Regions from separate parts of the Streptomyces sp. NPDC005820 genome, predicted to be linked through region 2. Evidence: riboswitches for the same ligand, from Rfam matches in the RefSeq annotation. Region 2 holds a riboswitch; the other holds the start of a gene.

Region 1 (11,462 bases), on a different contig from region 2:
CGGCGGAGGACTGGTCGTCGTCGGTGCGGCTGCTGTGCCGGATGTGCTCGGAGTCGCGGATGCCGTCGGACGAGGGCGACGGGGAGCATCTCGATCCCCACGACCACAGTGAGCCGGGGCATCCGGGGCCGCTGGGGCATCGGACGGACGGGCAGTTGTGGGTGCCGGAGCGGGAGTGCGGGGTGGCTGCGCCGGCTGGGCTGGTGAGGGGGTTGTTGGACGGGTGGGTTGCCGACAGCCCGGATTCCAGGGATTGGCGGGATCTGGAAGAGGTGTGCTGAGGTCGTAGTTCCGCTGGGGGCCCGGTGGGGCTGGTCGCGCCCCGCGGCGGAGCCGCATGTCGAAACCGCCCCGCGCCCCTGGAGGGGCGCCCCACGTACCCTGTATCGAGCATTACCCCCCCCTTGTTTTTCTAGGAAGGCATACGTCGGTCATGGCGCAGCAGGACACCGATCAGCAGCACGCGGGCGTGCTCCCCGTGGACGACGAGGGCTTCGTCATCGATATCGAGGGGGCGGAGGAGCGGGAGCAGGCCTACCGTGAGCGCGGGACCTCGCGGCCCATCACGGTCGTCGGGAACCCGGTGCTGCACAAGGAGTGCAAGGACGTCACCGTGTTCGACGACGAGCTGCTGAAGCTGGTCGACGACATGTTCGCCTCGCAGCGCACCGCCGAGGGCGTGGGCCTGGCCGCCAACCAGATCGGCGTGGACCTGAAGGTCTTCGTCTACGACTGCCCCGACGACGAGGGCGCCCGGCACGTCGGGGTCGTCTGCAACCCCAAGCTGGTCGAACTGCCCGCCGAGGAGCGCCGGCTGGACGACAGCAACGAGGGCTGCCTGTCCGTGCCCACCGCGTACGCGCCGCTCGCCCGGCCCGACTACGCCGAGGTGACCGGGCAGGACGAGAAGGGCAATCCGATCAAGGTGCGCGGCACCGGGTACTTCGCCCGGTGTTTGCAGCACGAGACCGATCATCTGTACGGGTACCTCTACATCGACCGGCTGTCCAAGCGCGAACGCAAGGACGCCCTGCGGCAGATGGCCGAGAACGAACCCCGCTATCCCGTGGTCGCCAACGACTGAACCACACCACCTTGTGAACGACGCCTGGCCCGGAACCTCCCGGCCAGGCGTCGTTCGTATGTCCGACGCACGTTCGATTGCTTATGCGCATCCGCTGATCCATTACCAGTCACCGTGGGGTGGAATCTCAGCGTGTTGAGGTAGTGAATGGAGCAAATCCGTTCCCAGAACGGTCAGTTGTAGTGCTGAATGGGAAGTGCGGGGATACGCAACGGCGCACGCCCGGCACAGCGGGAGGGGTGTGTGCCCACTGGCGGCTGAGAGGGGTTGTTCGTGCCAGCTTTCCCATACAGCACCACATACAGCACCACGGCGACGGTGGCCGCACCAACGGTTCCGCCCTCGCTCTCTCTTCCGGTCATCGAGTCTTCCTTTCCCCGGCATCTGCATCCGTATTGGCCCCGGTTGCAGGAGAAGACCCGCTCCTGGCTGCTGGAAAAAGGCCTCATGCCGGCGGACAAGGTCGCAGAATATGCCGACGGACTGTGCTACACGGATCTGATGGCGGGCTACTACCTCGGCGCCTCCGAGGAGGTTCTCCAGGCCATAGCCGACTACAGCGCATGGTTCTTCGTCTGGGACGACCGGCACGACCGCGACGCCGTCCACGGCCGCGCCGCGCAATGGCGTCGGCTCAGGTTCCGGTTGCACGCGGCCCTGGACGCCCCGGTGGCCCACCTGCGCCATCCCGACCCGCTGGTGGCCGGGCTCGCGGACAGCGCGGGCCGGCTGTTCGCGTTCCTCCCCGGCACCTGGAACGCGCGGTTCAGGCGCCACTTCCATACGGTGATCGACGCGTACGACCGGGAATTCCGCAATCGCCTCCAAGGGCGGATTCCCCCGGTCGAGGAATATCTCGCACTGCGTCGGCTCACCTTCGCGCACTGGATCTGGACCGACCTCCTGGAACTGAGCGCGGGCTGCGAACTCCCGGACACCGTGAGGAAACATCCCTCGTTTCGCCGGGCGGCCCTGCTGAGTCAGGAATTCGCCGCCTTGTACAACGACCTCTGCTCGCTCCCGAAAGAAATCGCGGGCGACGAGGTGCACAATCTCGGAATCAGTCTCATCACCCATGAGGGACTGACTCTCGAAGATGCGGTGGACGAAGTGAGGCGGCGCGTCGAGGAATGCATATCCGGATTCATCGACGTCGAGCGGGATGTCTTACGGCTGGCCGACCGGCTCGCCGACGGGACGGTCCGCGGAAAAGAACTCGGCGCCGCCGTACGGGCCTGCCTCGCGAATATGCGGAACTGGTTCAGTTCCGTCTACTGGTTCCACCACGAGTCCGGCCGGTACACGGTCGACAGCTGGGACGACCGGACCACGCCCCCGTACGTCAACAACGAAGCGGCAGGTGAGAAATGACCGTCGAATCGGTGCAGCCCGAGTCCTCCGGGACCACGGCACCGCAGGAGCCGCCCCTGGCCGGTGGCGGGGTCCCGCTCCTCGGCCACGGCTGGAAGCTGGCCCGCGGCCCGCTGGCCTTCCTCGAACAGCTCCGCGACCACGGTGACGTCGTCCGCCTCAGGCTCGGCCCCAAGACGCTGTACGCCGTCACCGCGCCCGAACTCACCGGGCAACTCGCCCTCAGCCCCGACTACATCATCTCCGGACCCCTGTGGGAGTCCCTGGAGGACCTGCTCGGCAAGGAGGGCGTGGCCACCGCCAACGGCCCGCTCCACCGCCGCCAGCGACGCACCATCCAGCCCGCGTTCCGGCTCGACGCCATCCCGGCCTACGGGCCGATCATGGAGGAGGAGGCGCACGCGCTCGTCGAGCGCTGGAGCCGAGGCGAGGTCCTCGACGCCACCGCCGAGGGCTTCCGGGTGTCCGTGCGCATCTCCGCCCGCTGTCTGATGCGCGGCACCTACATGGACAGCCGGTCCGAGCGCATCACCTCGGCGCTCGCCACCCTGTTCGCCGGTATGTACCAACGCATGGTGCTCCCCCTCGGCCCCCTTTATCGGGTACCGATTCCGGCCAACCGCGAATTCAACCGGGCACTGGCCGATCTCCACCGGCTCGTCGACGAGATCATCGCCGAGCGCCGGGCCTCCGGCCAAAAGCCCGACGATTTGCTGACGGCTTTGCTGGAGGCGACGGACGAGAATGGCGACCCGATCGGGGAACAGGAGATCCACGACCAGGTCGTCGCGATACTGACCCCGGGCAGCGAAACCGCCGGTTCCGTGGTCATGTCGCTGCTCCACGTCCTCACGGAGCATCCGGATCAAGTGGACAAGATCCGCGCCGAGGTGAAAAACGTTGTCGGTGACCGGCCGGTCGCATTCGGCGACGTCCGAAAGCTCCGACACACGGCCAATGTCGTCCTTGAGACCATGCGGCTGTATCCCGCCGTATGGATATTGACCCGGCGCGCGGTGACCGACACCGAGCTCGGCGGATACCGCATTCCCGCCGGTGCGGACATCGTGTACAGCCCGTACGCGGTCCAGCGCGATCCGCGTTCGTTCGAGCGGAACGAGGAGTTCGATCCCGACCGCTGGCTGCCCGGCCACTCGGCGGAGGTGCCGAAGTACGCCATGTCGCCGTTCGGGGTCGGCAACCGCAAGTGCCCGAGCGACCACTTCTCGATGGCCGAACTCACCCTGATCGCCGCGGTGGTGGCGCGCGCGTTCCGCTTCGAGCCCGCGCCCGGCTCCGACAACCGCACCCACATAGGCATCACGCTCCGGCCGCGCCGACTGCGGCTGAGGGCGCTGCCGGGGTGAGAGCGAGCGGGGGCCGACCGGGGGCCGCGGGCGGTCAGGCGACCGCCCGCGGCCCCCGGAAGGTCCGCCGATAGGCGTTCGGGGTGGTCCCCAGCGACCGTATGAACTGATGGCGCAGGGCGGCCGCCGTACCGAAACCGGTACGCCAGGCGATCGCGTCCATCGTCTCGTCCGTGGCCTCCAGCAGGTGCTGTGCGAGCAGCACCCGCTGCCGCAGCAGCCAGCGGTAGGGGGTGGTGCCCGTCTCCTGCTGGAAGCGGCGGGCGAAGGTGCGCGGCGCCATATGGGCGCGGGCCGCGAGCTGCTCGACCGTGACCTCCTGGTCGAGGTGCGCCTCCATCCAGACCAGCACCTCCCCGACCGTGTCGCACGAGGAGCGGGGCAGCGGCCGCTCGATGTACTGCGCCTGGCCGCCGTCCCGGTGCGGCGGGACGACCATCCGCCGGGCGATCCCGTTCGCGACCTCGGGTCCCTGCTCCTTGCGGACGATGTGCAGACAGGCGTCGATCCCGGCGGCCGTGCCGGCGGAGGTGATCACCGGGTCCTCGTCGACGTAGAGCACGTCCGGTTCGACGACCGTCCTCGGGAAGCGGCGGGCCAGGACCTCCGCGTGCCGCCAGTGCGCGGCGCAGCGCCGCCCGTCGAGCAGCCCCGCCGCGCCCAGCACGAACACCCCGGAGCAGACGCTGAGCACCCGCGTCCCGCGGTCCACGGCCCGGCGCAGGGCGGCGAGCAGCGCGGGCGGATAGTCCCGGTCGACGGCCGAGTCCGCCGCCGGTACGGCGATCAGATCGGCCTCCTCCAGCCGGTCGAGGTCGTACGGCGTGGAGACGGTGAGCCCGCCGACATGGGTGCCCAGCGAGGGGCCCTCCGCCGAGACCACGGCGAAGTCGTACACCGGCAACCCCTCGTCACTGCGGTCGAGGCCGAACACCTCGCAGACGACACCGAGCTCGAAGGGATGCACACCGTCGAGCAGGACCGCGGCCACGTTCTTCAGCATGCTGCCAGTGTGCACCCGCGGTGGCAGTAATTTGAAGGTGTACGGCAGTCCTGCCACTCCCGGTCAGGAGTGTCCGGCGCGACAGTGGTGTGCATGAACACGAACCAGATCGAAGGCCTCGTCGGAATGCTCCTGGTCCTGGGGATCCTCGTCCTCCTGGTCCTCCCGTCCGTGCTCGGCGTCGTGCGCGACCGGCGCGCCGACCGGCAGATCAGGGAGGCCCAGGAGGCCCGGGGCGAGCGGGAGGGTCAGAAGTCCTCGTCCAGGTCGACCGTGCCCTCCACCGCGACCTGGTACGCCGACGGGCGCCGCTCGAAGAAGTTGGTCAGCTCCTGAACGCCCTGGAGCTCCATGAAGGAGAACGGGTTCTCCGAGCCGTACACCGGGGCGAAGCCCAGCCGGGTGAGGCGCTGGTCGGCGACGCACTCCAGGTACTGCCGCATCGAGTCGGTGTTCATGCCCGGCAGTCCGTCGCCGCACAGGTCCCGCGCGAACTGCAGCTCCGCCTCGACGGCCTCCCGGAGCATGTTCGTGACCTCCTGCTGAAGCCGCTCGTCGAACAGCTCCGGCTCCTCCTTGCGGACCGTGTCGACCACGTCGAACGCGAAGCTCATGTGCATGGTCTCGTCCCGGAACACCCAGTTGGTGCCGGTGGCGAGACCGTGCAGCAGACCCCGGCTGCGGAACCAGTAGACGTACGCGAAGGCGCCGTAGAAGAACAGGCCCTCGATGCACGCGGCGAAGCAGATCAGGTTGAGCAGGAAGCGGCGGCGGTCGGCCTGCGACTCCAGACGGTCGATCTTCTCGACCTCGTTGATCCACTTGAAGCAGAACTCGGCCTTCTCGCGGATCGACGGGATGCTCTCGACCGCCGCGAAGGCGGCCGTCCGGTCGTCCGGGTCGGGCAGATAGGTGTCCAGCAGCGTCAGATAGAACTGGACGTGGACGGCCTCCTCGAAGAGCTGCCTGCTCAGATACAGGCGCGCCTCCGGGGAGTTGATGTGCTTGTACAGCGTCAGCACCAGGTTGTTCGCCACGATCGAGTCGCCCGTCGCGAAGAAGGCGACCAGCCGGCCGATCAGATGCTGCTCCATCGGGGACAGCTTGGCGAGGTCGGCGACGTCCGAGTGGAGGTCGACCTCCTCCACGGTCCAGGTGTTCTTGATGGCGTCCCGGTAGCGCTCGTAGAAGTCCGGGTAGCGCATGGGGCGCAGAGTCAGCTCGAAGCCGGGGTCGAGCAGGTTCTTGATGCTGGGCATTACTGGCAGGCCTCGCAGGACTCGGGGTTCTCAAGGGAGCAGGCGACGGCGTCGGGGTCGGCGGCCTGCTGCACGGGGATGGTGGTCGGGGTCTGCGCCTGGGCGGCGCGGGCGATGCGGGTCGCCGGGCGCGAGCGCAGGTAGTACGTCGTCTTCAGGCCCGACTTCCAGGCGTACGCGTACATCGAGGAGAGCTTGCCGATGGTCGGCGTCTCCAGGAACAGGTTCAGGGACTGGGACTGGTCCAGGTACGGGGTGCGGGCCGCGGCCATGTCGATCAGGCCGCGCTGCGGGATCTCCCACGCCGTCCGGTACAGGGCCCGTACGTCCGCCGGGATCCACGCGAAGTCCTGCACCGAGCCGTTGGACTCGCGCAGCGCCTCCCGGGTGCGCGCGTCCCACACGCCCAGCTCCTTGAGGTCCTGCACCAGGTACGAGTTGACCTGGAGGAACTCACCGGACAGCGTCTCGCGCTTGAACAGGTTGGACACCTGCGGCTCGATGCACTCGTACACACCGGCGATGGAGGCGATGGTGGCGGTCGGCGCGATGGCGAGCAGCAGGCTGTTGCGCAGGCCCGTCGTCGCGATCCGCTCGCGCAGCGCCGCCCAGCGCTCCGGCCAGGTGAACTCCACGCCGTAGTGGTCCGGGTGCAGCACACCCCGCGCGGTACGGGTCTTCTCCCAGGCCGGCAGCGGGCCGCTGCGCTCGGCGAGGTCGGCGGAGGCCTCGTACGCGGCGAGCATGATCCGCTCGGCGATCCGCGTCGACAGCGCACGCGCCTCGGCGGAGTCGAAGGTCAGCCGCAGCTTGAAGAAGACGTCCTGCAGACCCATCGCGCCCAGGCCCACCGGACGCCACTCGGCGTTGGACCGGCCCGCCTGCTCGGTCGGGTAGAAGTTGATGTCGACGACCCGGTCGAGGAAGGTGACGGCGGTGCGGACGGTGGCGTCCAGCCGCTCCCAGTCGAGGTCGCCGGCCGTCGTGTCGACGAACGCGCCGAGGTTCACCGACCCCAGGTTGCAGACCGCCGTCTCCCCGTCGTTCGTGACCTCCAGGATCTCCGTGCAGAGGTTGGAGGAGTGGACGACATGGCCCGGGAGCGCGGTCTGGTTGGCGGTGCGGTTGGCCGCGTCCTTGAAGGTCATCCAGCCGTTGCCGGTCTGCGCGAGGGTCCGCATCATCCGGCCGTACAGATCACGGGCCGGGATGGTCTTCTTCGCGAGCCCGGCCGCCTCCGCCTTGCGGTACGCGACGTCGAACTCCTCGCCCCACAGATCGACCAGCTCGGGCACGTCGGAGGGGGAGAACAGGCTCCACTGCCCGTCGGCGTTCACCCGGCGCATGAACTCGTCCGGGATCCAGTGCGCCAGGTTCAGGTTGTGCGTACGGCGGGCGTCCTCACCGGTGTTGTCGCGCAGCTCCAGGAACTCCTCGATGTCGGAGTGCCAGGTCTCCAGGTAGACCGCGGCCGCGCCCTTGCGTCGCCCGCCCTGGTTCACGGCGGCCACGGAGGCGTCCAGGGTCTTCAGGAACGGCACGATGCCGTTGGAGTGCCCGTTGGTGCCGCGGATGAGGGACCCGCGGGAACGGATCCTGCTGTACGACAGCCCGATGCCGCCGGCGTGCTTCGACAGCCGGGCGACCTGGTGGTAGCGGTCGTAGATCGAGTCCAGCTCGTCCAGCGGGGAGTCGAGGAGGTAGCACGACGACATCTGGGGGTGCCGGGTGCCGGAGTTGAAGAGGGTGGGGGAGGACGGCAGGTAGTCGAGCCGGCTCATGAGCCCGTAGAGCGCGGCGACCTCGTCCACGGAGCGGGCCGTGTCGTCCTCGGCGAGACCGCTCGCGACCCGCAGCAGGAAGTGCTGGGGCGTCTCCACGACCTTGCGGGTGTGCGGGTGCCGCAGGAGGTAACGGCTGTGGAGGGTACGGAGTCCGAAGTAGCCGAAGCGGTCGTCGGCGCCGGTGTCGACCAGCGCGTCCAGGCGGGCCGCGTGCAGCCGTACGAACTCGGCGGTGCGGTCGGCGACGAGCCCCTCGCGGTGGCCGACGGCCACGGACCCGGTGAAGGACGTGACCCCCTGGGAGGCGGCCTCCGCGGCGATGGAGACCGTCAGCAGCCGGGCGGCCAGCTTCGAGTAGGCGGGGTCCTCGGAGATCAGGCCGGCGGCCGCCTCCGTGGCCAGCTCGCGCAGCTCTGCGGTGACCTCGTCGAAGGCCCCCCGCGCCGACCGGCCGCGCAGCGCGGCGGCGGCGACCCGCCCGGGGTCGGCGTCGGGGAGGTCGGCGGTCAGCTCGGTCAGGGTCCGCAGCAGCGCGGCACCGGGACCGTCGAAGTCCGGCTGGATCGCTGAGGCCGGATCGGCTGGCGCGATGGTCACGTGGGGCTCTCCCTCGCTCGGCAGGGGGCCTTGCGGAGGGCAGCGGGCAGCACGCGAGCGCGCACGGCGTCGCGTCCACCGGCCCACTCCACGAGGCCCGGACGTCAGGGCACCCGGACCGGGACGGCCGGGCGCGCTGTCGGCAGGTCCTCGGACTGACGCTCGTGCACAGACATGCACAAGTACACCGTTGCGGGACAGTTCCGGATTCGCACCGGATTCCCCTGCGGCGACAACGAGCATGAGCATACATCTTGTGCTCACCTGTCACGCCACCCCCAGATGTTGTGTCGGGGTGGTGTCAGAGTGTCAACTCGTAGGTGAGGAGAGTGACGTCGTCCAGGTGCGGCACGGGATTCCAGTCCCGCTCGGGTGTACGGACGAAACCGAGCCGTTCGTAGATCCGGTGCGCGGTGTGCATGCTGCGCTGGCTCGACAGGACGACGGCCGTGCAACCCTCCGTGGCCCGCGCCCGGTCGAGACAGGCCCGCACGAGGGCCTCCCCGGCACCCCGGCCCCGCGCCTCGTGCGCGACGGCGAGCGCGCGGATCTCGGCCTCGCCGGGCCGCGCGATGTCGGCGACGGGGCCCGGCCCGGCGACGAAGGTGACCCCACCGAGGAGCCGTTCCCCCTCCACGGCCACGAGCACCTCCGCGGCGGCGGCCCGCGCGGCGACGTCCTTCAGCACCGGCAGATACGCGTCCCCCTCGCCGTAGTCGAGGAGGCCGTCCTGGAGGTAGGCCCGCGCGGTGATCTCACCCAGCGCCTCGTACTCACCGGGCTCCGCCCGCCGTATCACGATGTCCATGGCCCCGAGTCTGCCGGACCGCCACCTCCGGAAACCTCCCGTTTTCCCGGCGGGGACGCCCGGGTTGCGGGGTGGGGCGGGAGTGATTCCATGGAAGGAGGTGCCGGTGTCCCGCGGGTCCTCTCGTTCCGAGAACACGACAGGAACGCGCAAGGAGAAGGCACCATGACGAGGGTCGTCCGGCACCCGCCCGGCAAGGAGCGACCGCGTGACGCGCCGATGGCGACACTGGACCTGCGACGTGCGGGCAACCGGGTCGGACACGGCCTCGTGGGCCGCTGGCACACCCTGACGATCCGTCTGGAGGCCCGGCGCGGCGCCACCCGCCCCAAGAAGTGGCACCGATGGGTCTCCTACGCCAACATCACCAGAGCGATCTGGCTGGTCGCCGCGCTGACCATGCTCGCCTGGATCGTCGAGGGCCTGGTCATCCTCATCACCCACCAGACGAACTCCTTCGAGAACTGGCGGCAGCACAACGCGGGCTTCGAGACCGTCTTCAAGTTCGTCGGTCCGATCCTCGCCGCCTCCATCGCCGCCGCGCTCTTCCTGTTCTGGTGGTACCGCTGGACCAAACGGCGTTATCTCGCCAAGGCGCTGCGCGACCCCCGCAAACTGGTGCCCACCGCCGGCCCCGACACCTCCGAGATCGTGGGCCGGGACGAGATCGCCCAGGTCATCGCCGAGCGGCTGCGGGAGCGCGACACCCGACGGCCCTATCTGCTGGTCGGCGGCGTCGGCGCCGGCAAGACCGCCGTCCTCGTACGGCTCACCGAACTCCTGGCCCACCAGAACGCCGTACCGGTGCCGATCCGGCTGCGGGACGCGGCCGACGGAGCCGATCTGAACTTCGAACGCCTGGCCAGGCGGCGGTTCTCCGACGAGGCGCCCAAGGGCATCCTGGCGCGGACCAAGACCGACCGGGTCTGGCAGCAGCTCCTCGCCGACGACAAGCCGGTCGTCCTCGCCGACGGTCTGGAGGAGGCCCTTCTCGACGACGGCCGTCAGCAGAGCCGGGACAACGTCATCCGCCGGGCCATCGAACGCGCCCACGAGGAGAAGCTGCCCCTGGTCATCGCCTCCCGGCCGCACAGCCCGCTGGAGAACACCTCCGCAGCGATCGTCGAACTGGAGCCGCTCGGCGAGGAGGCGGCCGTGCGCTTCGTCGAGGCGGGCGTGCCCGAGACCGACGAGCGCCTGCTGGACCGGATCGTGGAGACGGCGGAGGTGACCGAGTCACCGATCTACCTCCAGATCGCCCGCGAACTCCACCGGCGGGGAGCGCTGGACCCCGACGGCCAGGACCGCGCCCCCCACCATCTGAACACCCGCGGCGGCGACCGGGCCGGCCTGCGGCTGTGGCTGCTGGAGAGCTGGGCCGAGGCGCTGTGCGAGGGGAAGCTGCGCGAGGACGTCGCGCTGGCCCCGCAGGAGCGCCGCGACACCCTCGAGGTGGTCTCGGCCCTGGCCTGTGTCGGACTGCTCCAGGACGAACTGGAGGTCGGCTTCGCGGAACTCCTCGACCCGGAGGTCCTCCACCCCCGTCCGGCCCGACGCGCCCGGGCCCGCGCGGAACACCTGTGGGTCGGCCGGGGGTTCGACCACTACGGCAAGCACGGCAACGTCCTCTCCGACTGGCACCGGCAGCGCATCTGGGACGCGCTGTGCGAGCGGCTCGGCGAGGAGGAACGCCGACGGCTGCGCGAGGGCACCATGGACCAGTGCCACGCCGGTCTCGCCCGTCTCGCGGCCCAGGCGGGCAGGCTCAAGCTGGTGGAGGGCTCCGAACGCAAGGTCCGCTTCCCGCACAGCATCCTCCAGGCCTACCTCGGCCACCGCCTGCTGGAACAGCTGGGCGAGCGGGGCGCCGGTGAACTGGTCGAAGAGGCGCTGCAGCCGCCCGGCCCCAGCCGGGAACTGCTCATCGCCCTGGTGCTGCTGTCCCGTGTGCGGGAGGCGGGGCCGCCGGCCCCGGGCAGCGGGATCCGGGCCGGCGTGCGCAGGGGCATCGCCGAGCGGGTCCGGCAGTCGCCCGTCGGGGGCCGTCCGCCGGCCCAACGGCTGTGCGACGCCGCGAGCCGACGCACGGACGATCCGAAGGCCCTCGACCTGTACGCCGCGGCCCTGGAGATCGAGAGCGCCGAGGCCGATCCCCGACGGCTGGGCGCCATCGCGGCCGCGGTGCGCGA
Region 2 (11,462 bases):
CTTCCCACTGTTCATCGGTGACGTCGTACCGGTTCACCGGATCCCCCCGAACTGACTCGCATTCCATGCCTGCACCAGCCAATTCTTACGCCAAGTCACCCGTTCGGCCCAACAGCGACACGGACGGCGACCGACTTGGGCGTCCCACGGCCGCTTCTTACCCCCCACACACCGGAATCTTCACGTCCAGGAACGGCTCGTTCACCGAGCGCGACTACGTTCACGTGCCGTGCACTTGGCAGATACCTCGCTGGTGACACCCGGTCGGCGGACACAGTCGGCGGTGTCCGCCCTCCCGGAACCTCCCGCGCAGTGGCGTCGCGTCCTGACCCTGCTCTCCGCCGTCACCCTCTTCATCGGCACCCGCTCGGTGTGGTCGACGGCCGCGAGCCACAAGGTCGTCGTGGCCGCCGCCATCTCGGTCTGCTACGCCTCGATCCTGGTGTGCGGGGTGCTCGCGCTCGTCGTGCGCCGGGCCCGCTCGCTGGCCCGCGTCGACCTGTGCGTGCTGGCCACCGCCGTGGTCCTGGTGCTGTGTGCCTGGGCGGTGTACCACCAGGGCGGCGACGAGGCGGTCCTCACCACCCAGGCCGCCCGGGAGCTCGCCGCCGGACGGCCCGTCTACGACCGGCCCTGGCCCTGGCTGTTCGGCCATGGCACGGTCGCGCTGACCCCGACCGTGTACGGCGGCTACGACTTCACGTACGGCTATCCGCCGCTCGCCCCGCTGCTCACCGCGCCGCTGCTGTGGCTCGGGCACGGGGGCGCCCCGGCGACGGCCATGGCGACCGGCGCGCTGCTCGTGGGCGCGGTGACGCTGTGGCGGATGCTGCCCGTGCCGTGGCGCCCGGCGGCGACGATGGTGTGCCTCGGTTTCTCGTTCCTGCCGATGTACGGGCGGCAGGGCTATCCGGCGATCCTGGCGCTGGCGCTGCTGCTGCCGGCGGTGGTGCGCTGGCCGCGCACCGGGCGCGGCGGGCTGCTCGGCCGGGCGGGCGTGGCACGGGCCGTCTGCCTCGGCGGGGCCTGCGCCGCGCAGCAGCTGTCGTGGTTCGTGGTGCCGTTCCTGCTGGCCGGGATCTACGCGGTGCGCCGCGGTGAGCTGGGTCCGCGCGCGGCGGCGGGCGTGGTGCTGCGGATCGCCGGGGTCGCCGTCACCGTATGGCTGCTGATCAACACGTACTTCCTGGTGCAGCAGCCGGCGGCCTGGCTGAAGGGGATCGCGCTGCCGCTGACGCAGGGCGCGGTGCTGCACGGTCAGGGGCTGATCGGCATCTCGCTGTACCTCACGGACGGCAGCGACCGGCTCGACTGGTACGGGCATGCGAGCCTGCTGCTGGCGGCCGGGCTGCTGGCGCTGTTCGTGCTGTTCGTACGGCGGCTGGGGCCGGCCGCGACCGTGCTGCCGTGGTGCGCGTTCTTCCTGGCCACGCGTTCCCAGGACGGCTACTACCTGATGATGACGCCGCTGTGGCTGGCGTCCGCGGTGACCGCGCCGCTGCCGGAGTTCGCCGGTGCGTGGCAGCCGAGACCCCGGGTGATGGCGGGTCCGCGGCGGCATCCGGCGCGGGTCGCCGCGGCCGTCCTGGTGCTGTTGCCCGCCCTGGTGAGCGCGACGGCGGCGGCCACCGGGGCGCCTCCGCTGCGGATGCGGGTGACGGGGGTCCGGCATCCCTCGGCGACCGCGGTGACGCTGATGACCGTGCGGGTCGTCAACACCGGTGACCGCGCGCTGAGTCCGCACTTCACCCTCACCACGGGCCAGGGCATGGACCCGTACTGGATCGTGGTCGCGGGGCCGCGCACGCTGCCCGCCCACCGCGCGGCCCGCTATGAACTCCGGCCGCCCAAGGGGACGTTCCGCCTTCCCCGGCCGAGCGTGCGGATCCGGCTGCGGGCCTTCACGGCGGATCCGCAGACGCTGTCGAGCGCGGACGTGGGCGCCGCGCTACGGGCGCCCGTCGTACGAGGGTGAGGTGACGGCCGGTCAGGCGTTCGTCGCGCGGGTGAAGCGGAGCGTGGCGGTGACCGTGGTCAGGCCCTTGATCATGCCCATCTGGTTCCAGCCCAGGCCGAACTCGGCCCGGTCGACGGTGAATTCGGCGTCCAGCGTGACGGCGTCGGCGCTCGCGCCGGTCAGCTTCGCGGTGAAGGAGTGCGGGCGGCTGATGCCGCGCACGGTGAGCTGACCGGACACCTGGACGGTGTCGGCGCCGCGGAGTTCGGCGGACCGCACGGCGTAGGTGATCTCGGGGTGGTTCGCCGCATCGAAGAAGTCGGTGCCGCGCAGGTGCTCGTCGCGCTTGGCGTTCTTCGTGTCGAGGGAGGCCACGTCCAGGCTGAGGGTGCCGGTGGCGGAGCCGTCGGCGGCCACCTCTCCCCCGCCGCGCACGGCGCCGAAGGCGCCCTTGACGGTCACCAGGCCCCACATCGTCTTGTGCTTGAGGGCGACGGCGGAGGCACGGGTGTCGAGCTGCCACAGTCCGGTTTCCACGGCGACGGTCATGGTCGTTTCCTGTCCAGAGGTGATGATTCAAATTTGGATGACTCGACGCTAGCCGATTATCCAAAAGTGGACAACCCCGTCGTCCAAAATTGGACCACGGTTACACTCGATGCATGGCCGACCCCGAGGAGCACCTCCCTGACCTGCCCCAGTGCCCGGCCGCCCGGGGCACCGGGCTGCTGCCGCCCGAGCTGCGCGCCTGGATGGTGCTGCTCGCCGCCACGGGAGCCGTGGAGCAACGGCTGCGGACGGTGGTGAAGGAACGGCTGGACGTCTCGCACGACGAGTTCCTGATCCTGTGCCTGCTCGCGGAGCACCCCGAGGAGGGCCTGCGCATGACACGGGTCGCCGAGCTGCTGGGCCGCCCCAAGACCCGGCTGACGTACCAGGTCGCCTGCCTCCAGCACGCCGGACTGGTCACCCGCCGCTCCGTCTGCGGCGACAAGCGGGGCATCGAGATCGCCCTCACCGACAAGGCCCGCACCCTCCTGCGCGAGGCCTCCGGCGCCCTCGCCGGGACGGTCACCGCGGCCCTGGCCCATGTCATGGGCCCCGAACAGTGCGCGGCGATGAGCGGGCTGGTACCGGCGGCGGGCGGGGAGACGGAGACGGGGTCCGTGGACAAGGGCGACACCGGCGAGGACACCGGGGCGGCGGCCGTCGGAGCCTCCGGCTGAGGCTGCTCGGGGGCAGGTCGGCCGGGTACCCGGCGGCTGCCGCGCCCACCGGTCGGCCGTGTCGGCCGACCGGTATCCCCAGGAGGCTTCCCTGGGCGTACAGGAGCTGCCCGACCCGGTCCGTCACCACCCGCCGCCGGGCTCCCCGGTGGATCCCGGCGCCCTCGCGGCGGCGCTCCGCGCGGGTGGACGGGGAGGTGCGGTTCGACGCGGGAGCTGGGCCGCGTACTCCACCGACGCCTCGAACTTCCGGCAGACCCCGATCGGCGTGATCGTCCCCCGCACCCCCGAGGCGCGGCCCGTCGAGGCGGTGGCGGTGGCCCAGGAGCACGGCGCGCCGGTGCTGTCGCGGGGCGTCGGGACCAGTCTGGCCGGGCAGTGCACCACGCGTAGGAGCGGACGCCCTCAACCGGCGGCTCGCTCCGCCGGGGGCGGTGGCCAAGGGGCTCGTCGTGGCCGGGGCCGGGCTGGCGGCGGGCGGGGTCGTGGCCGGGGCGGCGGGGGTGGTGCGGAGGCTGCTGTGGGAGTGAGGGCCCTCGGGAGGGCCCCTTGCGTACGCCCCGCGCGCGGCGCTACTCCACGACCGTCGTATCCGGCGTGACCGCCTCGACCACCTCGATCGCCCGCTCCTCCGGCACCCCGGCCGCGATGAGCGTGACGACGGCGGTCCGGGTGCCGTCGTCCTCCAGTGCTCCGGTGTTGACCTGCTCCAGCAGGGCCCAGTGCATGGCCTCCAGACCCGCGCTCAGCACGGCGGGCGGCAGCTGGCCGTGGAAGACGCCGTCGCGCCGGCCGCGCTCCAGGATGGAGGTGACCTCGGCACGGGCGGGCGCCAGGATCTCGGCGACGCGCTCCACGCCCAGATCGCGCCGGGCGAGCGCGAGCAGCAGCCGGTAGCGGTCGCCGACGGGCCAGATGCAGCGCACGAAGTGCGCGAGCGCCCGCTCGGCCGGCTCCTCGGGCCGGCTCGCGGTCTCCAGCACCTTGCACAGCGTCTCGGACGCCTCCTCGGCGAGCGCCTCCAGCAGCGCGGCCCGCCCGGGGAAGTGCCCAAAGAGCGTGCGTCGTACGACACCGGAGGCGCGCGCCAGCTCCTCCAGGGTGACGTCCGGGTTGTGGCCGAGCTCACGGCGGGCCGTCTCGAGGATCCGTGCCCGGTTGGACCGCGAGTTCCGGCGCTGCGGCTCGCGGGCCACGGGCTTGGTCACGGTGGAACCTCGTGCTCGGCGGGACTACGGGACATCCATTCTGGCACGGTCCTCACCAAACTCACCGGCCCCGCCCGGCCCATGGGAACCCGTCACCGACCCTTCCGCACGCCACCATAGCGGGACGAAACGGTCCTCACGCGACACGCCAAACTTGTCGGCATCGCTTTCTTGAACTATTCGTGTTTAGCCCAGTAGGTTGTCCCCATGACCACGCCCCAGCCCCGAACCGTCGCCGATGAGCTGCGCGGTGCCGGCCTGCGGGTGACGGCCGCCCGCGTCGCGCTGCTGGAGACCGTCCGCAGCGGCGACCACCTCGACGTCGACGCGATCGCGTCCGGAGTGCGCGACCGCGTCGGCCACATCTCCGTCCAGGCCGTGTACGAGGCGCTGCACGCGCTGACCGCGGCCGGACTCGTCCGCCGTATCGAGCCGCCGGGCAGCCCCGCGCGGTTCGAGGGACGCGTCGGGGACAACCACCACCACCTCGTGTGCCGCTCGTGCGGCGTCGTCGCCGACGTCGACTGCGCGGTCGGTCACGCCCCCTGTCTCACCGCGTCCGACGACCAGGGCTTCGCGATCGACGAGGCCGAGGTCATCTACTGGGGCCTGTGCCCCACCTGTTCCACCGCCGGAACACCGTGAATTCCCCCGTTCGGAAGGAACCCCCTATGTCCGAAAACCCCTCGTCCGAGGCGAAGTGCCCCGTCGCTCACGACCGCGCGGCACACCCCACCCAGGGCGGCGGCAACCGCCAGTGGTGGCCGGAGCGCCTCAACCTGAAGATCCTCGCCAAGAACCCGGCGGTGGCGAACCCCCTCGGTGAGGACTTCGACTACGCGGAGGCGTTCAAGAACCTCGACCTGGCGGCCGTCAAACAGGACATCGCCGCGGTGCTGACCGACTCGCAGGACTGGTGGCCCGCCGACTTCGGCAACTACGGCCCGCTGATGGTCCGTATGGCCTGGCACAGCGCGGGCACCTACCGCATCTCCGACGGCCGCGGCGGCGCCGGCGCCGGCCAGCAGCGCTTCGCGCCCCTGAACAGCTGGCCGGACAACGGCAACCTGGACAAGGCCCGCCGTCTGCTGTGGCCGGTGAAGAAGAAGTACGGCCAGGCGCTGTCCTGGGCCGACCTGATGATCCTCACCGGCAACGTGGCCCTGGAGCAGATGGGCTTCGAGACCTTCGGCTTCGGCGGCGGCCGCGCCGACGTCTGGGAGGCCGAGGAGGACGTCTACTGGGGTCCCGAGAAGGTCTGGCTGGACGACCAGCGCTACACCGGCGACCGCAACCTGGAGAACCCGCTCGGCGCCGTCCAGATGGGTCTCATCTACGTCAACCCCGAGGGCCCCAACGGCAACCCGGACCCGATCGCCGCGGCCCGCGACATCCGTGAGACGTTCCGCCGCATGGCGATGAACGACGAGGAGACCGTCGCCCTCATCGCCGGTGGCCACACCTTCGGCAAGACCCACGGCGCCGGCCCGGCGGACAACGTGGGCGCCGAGCCCGAGGCCGCCCCGATCGAGGCGCAGGGCCTCGGCTGGGCCAGCACCTACGGCTCCGGCAAGGGCGGCGACGCCATCACCTCCGGCCTGGAGGTCACCTGGACCGCCACGCCGACCCAGTGGGGCAACGGGTTCTTCAAGAACCTGTTCGAGTACGAGTGGGAGCTGACCGAGTCCCCGGCCGGCGCCAAGCAGTGGGTCGCCAAGGACGCCGAGGCGATCATCCCCGACGCGCACGACGCGTCGAAGAAGCAGCTGCCGACCATGCTCACCACCGACCTGTCGCTGCGCTTCGACCCGGTCTACGAGCAGATCTCGCGCCGCTTCTACGAGAACCCGGCCGAGTTCGCCGACGCGTTCGCCCGCGCCTGGTTCAAGCTGACCCACCGTGACATGGGCCCGAAGTCGCTGTACCTCGGCGCGGAGGTCCCGGCGGAGACCCTGATCTGGCAGGACCCGCTGCCGGCGGCCGAGGGCGAGGCCATCGACGCGGCCGACGTCACGGCCCTCAAGGCCAAGCTGCTCGCCTCCGGTCTGACCGTCTCCCAGCTGGTGTCCACCGCCTGGGCGTCGGCCTCCACCTTCCGCGGCAGCGACAAGCGCGGCGGTGCCAACGGCGCCCGCATCCGCCTGGAGCCGCAGCGCGGCTGGGAGGCCAACAACCCCGACGACCTGCGTCACGTCCTCAGCGTCATCGAGGGCGTCCAGGCCGAGTTCAACACCGGCGCCAAGAAGGTCTCCGTGGCCGACCTGATCGTCCTCGGCGGTGCCGCCGCGATCGAGAAGGCCGCCAAGGACGCCGGCTTCGACGTGGAGGTCCCCTTCACGCCGGGCCGTGTCGACGCGACCGACGAGCACACGGACGCCGAGTCGTTCGCCGCGCTGGAGCCGTACTGGGACGGCTTCCGCAACTACACCGGCAAGGGCACCCGCCTGCCGGCCGAGTACCTGCTGCTCGACAAGGCGAACCTGCTCACCCTGAGCGCCCCCGAGATGACGGTCCTGGTCGGCGGTCTGCGCGTCCTGGGCGCCAACACCGGCGGCTCCAAGCACGGTGTGTTCACCGACGCCCCGGGCGTCCTGACCAACGACTTCTTCGTCAACCTGCTCGAGCTGGGCACGACGTGGAAGTCCACCTCGGAGGACCAGCACACCTTCGAGGGCCGCGACGACGCGGGCAACCTGAAGTGGACCGGCACCCGTGCCGACCTGGTCTTCGGCTCCAACTCCGAGCTGCGCGCCCTCGCCGAGGTCTACGCGAGCGACGACGCGAAGGAGAAGTTCGTGAAGGACTTCGTCGCGGCCTGGGCCAAGGTCTCGGACCTGGACCGGTTCGACCTGGTCTGATCCCGAACCGTCCCTGAAGTGAGAGAGGGCGCCCGGGCTTGTCCCGGGCGCCCTTCGCGTTCAGCTCCAGGGGGTGTAGCCGCCGTCCACGCGGATGGTGTCGATGCCGCTGATGTGCCGGGCGCCGCAGCGGTCCTGGGGCAGGACCAGTTGGGGGCCGACCCCGTCGAGCGGGGTGTCGTCGATGGTGGTGGCGAGCAGCACGGCGGCGTTGCCGAAGTCGGGGTCGATCTCCGCCCAGGACAGCACGGCCTGATGCCCGTCCGCCCCGTGCACGGCGATCAGGAACCGCAGCCGGTCCTTGCGCCGGGCGGGGTCGAAGCCGGGCCGGGCCGCCGACAGCACGTCGTGCAGGAGCGGGCCGGTGAACCGGTGGTGCTGGACGCCGCTGGTGGCGCACTCGAAGCTGACCGCCGCCCGTCGCTGGGGCCAGGCCAGCAGATCGGCCACGGTGAGCCGGGCCGGCCGGGCCAGATCTCCGGCGAGCACGAGTTCCGTCCCCTGACGCACGGGCCACCACCTCCCGGGTGACCGTACCCGGGAGGGGCGGGCCGGCAAACGCAGATACCATCCACACACTTCGCCGCAAGCCGCTTGTGCCATGCCCAAGGGGATCCGACGCTTGCATCTGCCGCCGTTCGTCGGCGTGGGGGTGCCCGTCGGGCCTGTGGTAGCTTGCCGAAGCCAGTCGTACCCAAGTGCGTACCTGTACGCGGACGGGTCAGGGAATCCGGTGCGAATCCGGAGCTGACGCGCAGCGGTGAGGGCGACGGGCGGGGCAACGGCCACTGGACGGCGAAGCGGTCCGGGAAGGCGTCCCGTCCGGGTGACCCCGAGTCCGAAGACCTGCTGGCGGCCTCCGGCGGCACAGACGCCGGGGGAGCAACCGCACGACCGGGCTTCGCGCATGAGCCCTCGACGCCGAAGGATGTTCCGTGCCGCTCGCACGCCCCGTCCGTCCCGCCGCCCCGCTGTTCCTGGCCGGTGCCCTGCTGTTGACCGGGTGTGCCGGTTCGGCCGACGACCCGGGTGCGGCCGGCTCCTCCGGTTCCGCCGCCGGGAGCGCGGCCGCCGGATATCCCGTCACCCTCGACAACTGCGGGCGGAAGGTGCGCGTGGACGGCCCTCCGCGGCGGGCCGTCTCCCTCAACCAGGGCACCACCGAGATCATGCTCTCCCTCGGGCTCGCCGACCGGATGGCCGGCACCGCCACCTGGACCGACCCGGTGGCCAAGGGCCTGGAGAAGGCCGCGGCGAAGGTGGAGCGGCTGGCCGACGACGCCCCCGCCTTCGAGAAGGTGCTGGACGCCGAACCCGACTTCGTCGCCGCCTCCTTCGCCTCCACCCTCGGCACGGGCGGGGTGGCCACACGCGAGCAGTTCGAGAAGCTCGGCGTCCCCACGTACCTCTCCCCCGCCGACTGCGTCGGCAAGGACAACAGCGGCGACGGCGACGGCTCGCGCACCGAGCCGCTCACCATGGACGCGGTCTACGGCGAAGTCACCGATCTGGCGCGGGTCTTCGGCGTCGAGGAGCGGGGCCGCGCGCTCGTCGCCGAGCTGAAGGGGCGGCTGGACAGGGCCACGTCGGGCCTCGACGCCCGGGACGTGAGCGTCCTGTACTGGTTCGCCAACGCGCAGTCCCCCTACCTGGCCGGCTGCTGCGGCGCGCCCGGCGTGATCACCCGCGAGGCCGGGGTGGAGAACGCCTTCGACGACACCCACGAGGAGTGGCCCCAGGTCGGCTGGGAGACCGTCGCCGACCGCGACCCCGACGTCCTCGTCATCGGCGATCTGACGCGCAGGCAGCAGACCGCCGAGACGGCGGCGAGGAAGATCGCGTTCCTGGAGTCCGATCCGGTCACCAGGAACATGACCGCCGTGCGGAAGAAGCGGTACGTGCTGCTGTCCGGGCAGGCCATGAACCCCACGATCCGGACCGTGGAAGGCGTGGAGAAGGTGGCGGCGGCGCTGCGCGCGTACGGCCTCGCGGGGTGAGCGAGGTCCCGACGGCCGCGGTCGCGGCGGCGGTCCCGGTGGCGCTGCGGCGCGCGCTGCTGTGGGCGGCCGGGCTCGCGCTGCTGTGCGGCTCCGTCGCGGTGGCGATCACCATCGGCCCGGCGGACATCGCCGTCGGTGACGTATGGGCCACGGTGGCGGCCCATCTCGGCTGGGGCCAGGGGCGGTTGTCGCCGATCAGGGACGGGATCGTGTGGAATCTGCGGCTGCCGCGCACCCTGCTGGCGGCGGTGTGCGGGGCCGGGCTGGCCGTGTGCGGGGCGGTGATGCAGTCGCTGTTGCGCAACCCGCTCGCCGACCCCTTCGTCCTGGGCGTCTCCTCGGGCGCCTCGACCGGTGCGGTCGTGGTCGTGGTGCTCGGCGCGGGCGGTGGGGCCGTGTCGGTGTCGGGCGGCGCGTTCGTGGGCGCGGTGGTGTCGTTCGCGCTGGTGCTGCTGCTCAGTCACACTCTCGGGGGCACCACGGACCGGGTGGTGCTCGCCGGGGTCGCCGCGATGCAGTTGTTCTCGGCGCTGACCTCGTTCGTGGTGATGACGGCGGCCGACGCGGAGACCACGCGCGGGGTGCTGTTCTGGCTGCTCGGCTCGCTCGGCGGGGCCGACTGGACGGATGTGGGCCTGTGTCTGGCGGTGCTGGCGGCGGCGCTGCCGGTGTGTCTGGGGTACGCCCGCGCGCTGGACGCGTTCGCGTTCGGGCAGGACGCGGCCGCCGCGCTGGGGGTGCATGTGGCCCGTACCCGGCTGGTGCTGCTGTGCGTCACGGCCCTGCTGACGGCGGTGCTGGTCGGCTCGGCGGGGGCGATCGGCTTCGTCGGGCTGGTGCTGCCGCACGCGGCCCGCGCGCTGACCGGCCCCGGGCACACCCGGCTGCTGCCGGCGACCGCGCTGGCCGGGGCGGTGTTCCTGGTCTGGGTCGACACGCTGGCCCGTACGCTGCTGGACCCGCAGGAGGTGCCGGTGGGTGTGATGACCTCGCTGATCGGCGTCCCGGCGTTCGTGCTGATCCTCTACCGGGGCGGGGACACCCGGTGAACGGCTTCCCGCACGCCGGGGGCCCGCGATGACCGACCTCGCCGCCCCCACCGACGCCGCGCCCGCCCCCTCCGCCGGCCTGCGTGCCGACCGGGTGAGCCGGGCGGCCGACGGCACCCTGATCCTGGACGGGGTCAGCCTCGCCCCGCGTCCCGGGACCGTGACCGGACTGCTCGGCCCGAACGGCTCCGGGAAGTCGACGCTGCTGCGGCTGCTCGCCGGTGTCCTCGCCCCGGCCTCCGGATCGGTCACGCTCGACGGGCGCCCGCTGGAGCGGGTGGGGCGCCGTGCCGTCGCCCGGCGGGTGGCCGTGGTCGAGCAGCAGGCGGACACCCAGGTGGCGTTGACGGTCCTCGACGTCGTACGCCTCGGCCGGGTCCCGCACCGGCGGGCCTGGGCGCCCGCCTCCGCCGCGGACGAGGAGGCCGTCCGTTCCGCGCTGGCCCGCACCGGTCTGGCCGACAAGGCCGCACGCCCCTGGCGGACCCTGTCCGGCGGGGAGCGCCAGCGCGTCCAGATCGCCCGCGCCCTCGCCCAGCAGCCCCGGGAACTGCTGCTGGACGAGCCCACCAACCACCTCGACATCCAGCATCAGCTCGCCCTGCTGGACCTCATCACCGAACTCCGGCTCACCAGCGTGGTGGCCCTGCACGACCTCAACCTGGCCGCGATGTACTGCGACCGGGTCCTCGTGCTCCGGCAGGGCCGCGTGGTGGCGGGCGGCCCGCCGGACGAGGTCCTCACCGAGGAACGGATCGCCGACGTGTACGGCGTACGCGCCGCCGTCACCCGGGGCTCCCCCGGGGACCGCCCGCACATACGCTTCCTGGGCACGCTCCCCGCTCCAGGAGAAACCGGAGGAACCGGAGGAACCGGAGGAACCGTCATATGACCAGTCGTGTCAGCTTCGTCTCGCCCGCGATGAACGACTCCCTGCGCCGGGCCCGCTTCGACGACGGGGGCCCGATCGACGCGGGCGGGGCGGCACGGGCGCGGGCCGCCGCCGGGTCGCTGCCCTCCGCGGTACGGGTCCTGGTCTCCCCGAGTGTGCGCTGCCGGGAGACGGCGGTCGCCCTCGGTCTCGACGGGATCGAGGAGGCGGAACTGGCGGGGCTGGACGTGGGGCGCTGGCGGGGCCTGACCCTAGCGGAGGTCGGCGCCGCC

The links. A riboswitch is a leader RNA that binds a small molecule or an ion and turns the genes downstream of it on or off. The one in region 2 is predicted to bind cobalamin.
Region 1: another riboswitch for cobalamin. It lies ahead of ABZ464_RS08500 (ribonucleoside-diphosphate reductase subunit alpha); the one in region 2 lies ahead of ABZ464_RS48610 (ABC transporter substrate-binding protein).

Annotation. Positions count from the first base shown of each region.
Region 1 is NZ_JBEXXE010000005.1:233,091-244,552, reverse strand. It holds gene ABZ464_RS08535 (hypothetical protein) at 1-281, shown strand, start outside; gene def (peptide deformylase) at 434-1,084, shown strand; gene cyc1 (epi-isozizaene synthase) at 1,358-2,455, shown strand; gene ABZ464_RS08520 (cytochrome P450) at 2,452-3,822, shown strand; gene ABZ464_RS08515 (helix-turn-helix domain-containing protein) at 3,857-4,825, opposite strand; gene ABZ464_RS08510 (hypothetical protein) at 4,919-5,161, shown strand; gene ABZ464_RS08505 (ribonucleotide-diphosphate reductase subunit beta) at 5,074-6,084, opposite strand; gene ABZ464_RS08500 (ribonucleoside-diphosphate reductase subunit alpha) at 6,084-8,465, opposite strand; cobalamin riboswitch at 8,589-8,721, opposite strand; gene ABZ464_RS08495 (GNAT family N-acetyltransferase) at 8,767-9,273, opposite strand; gene ABZ464_RS08490 (ATP-binding protein) at 9,439-11,462, shown strand, end outside.
Region 2 is NZ_JBEXXE010000073.1:17,521-28,982, forward strand. It holds gene ABZ464_RS48565 (cell division protein SepF) at 1-67, opposite strand, end outside; gene ABZ464_RS48570 (hypothetical protein) at 284-1,975, shown strand; gene ABZ464_RS48575 (YceI family protein) at 1,988-2,506, opposite strand; gene ABZ464_RS48580 (MarR family transcriptional regulator) at 2,620-3,183, shown strand; partial or broken gene ABZ464_RS48585 (hypothetical protein) at 3,332-3,565, shown strand; gene ABZ464_RS48590 (TetR family transcriptional regulator) at 3,756-4,391, opposite strand; gene ABZ464_RS48595 (Fur family transcriptional regulator) at 4,599-5,036, shown strand; gene katG (catalase/peroxidase HPI) at 5,063-7,249, shown strand; gene ABZ464_RS48605 (molybdopterin-dependent oxidoreductase) at 7,310-7,759, opposite strand; cobalamin riboswitch at 7,952-8,099, shown strand; gene ABZ464_RS48610 (ABC transporter substrate-binding protein) at 8,185-9,246, shown strand; gene ABZ464_RS48615 (iron chelate uptake ABC transporter family permease subunit) at 9,285-10,298, shown strand; gene ABZ464_RS48620 (ABC transporter ATP-binding protein) at 10,327-11,190, shown strand; gene ABZ464_RS48625 (histidine phosphatase family protein) at 11,187-11,462, shown strand, end outside.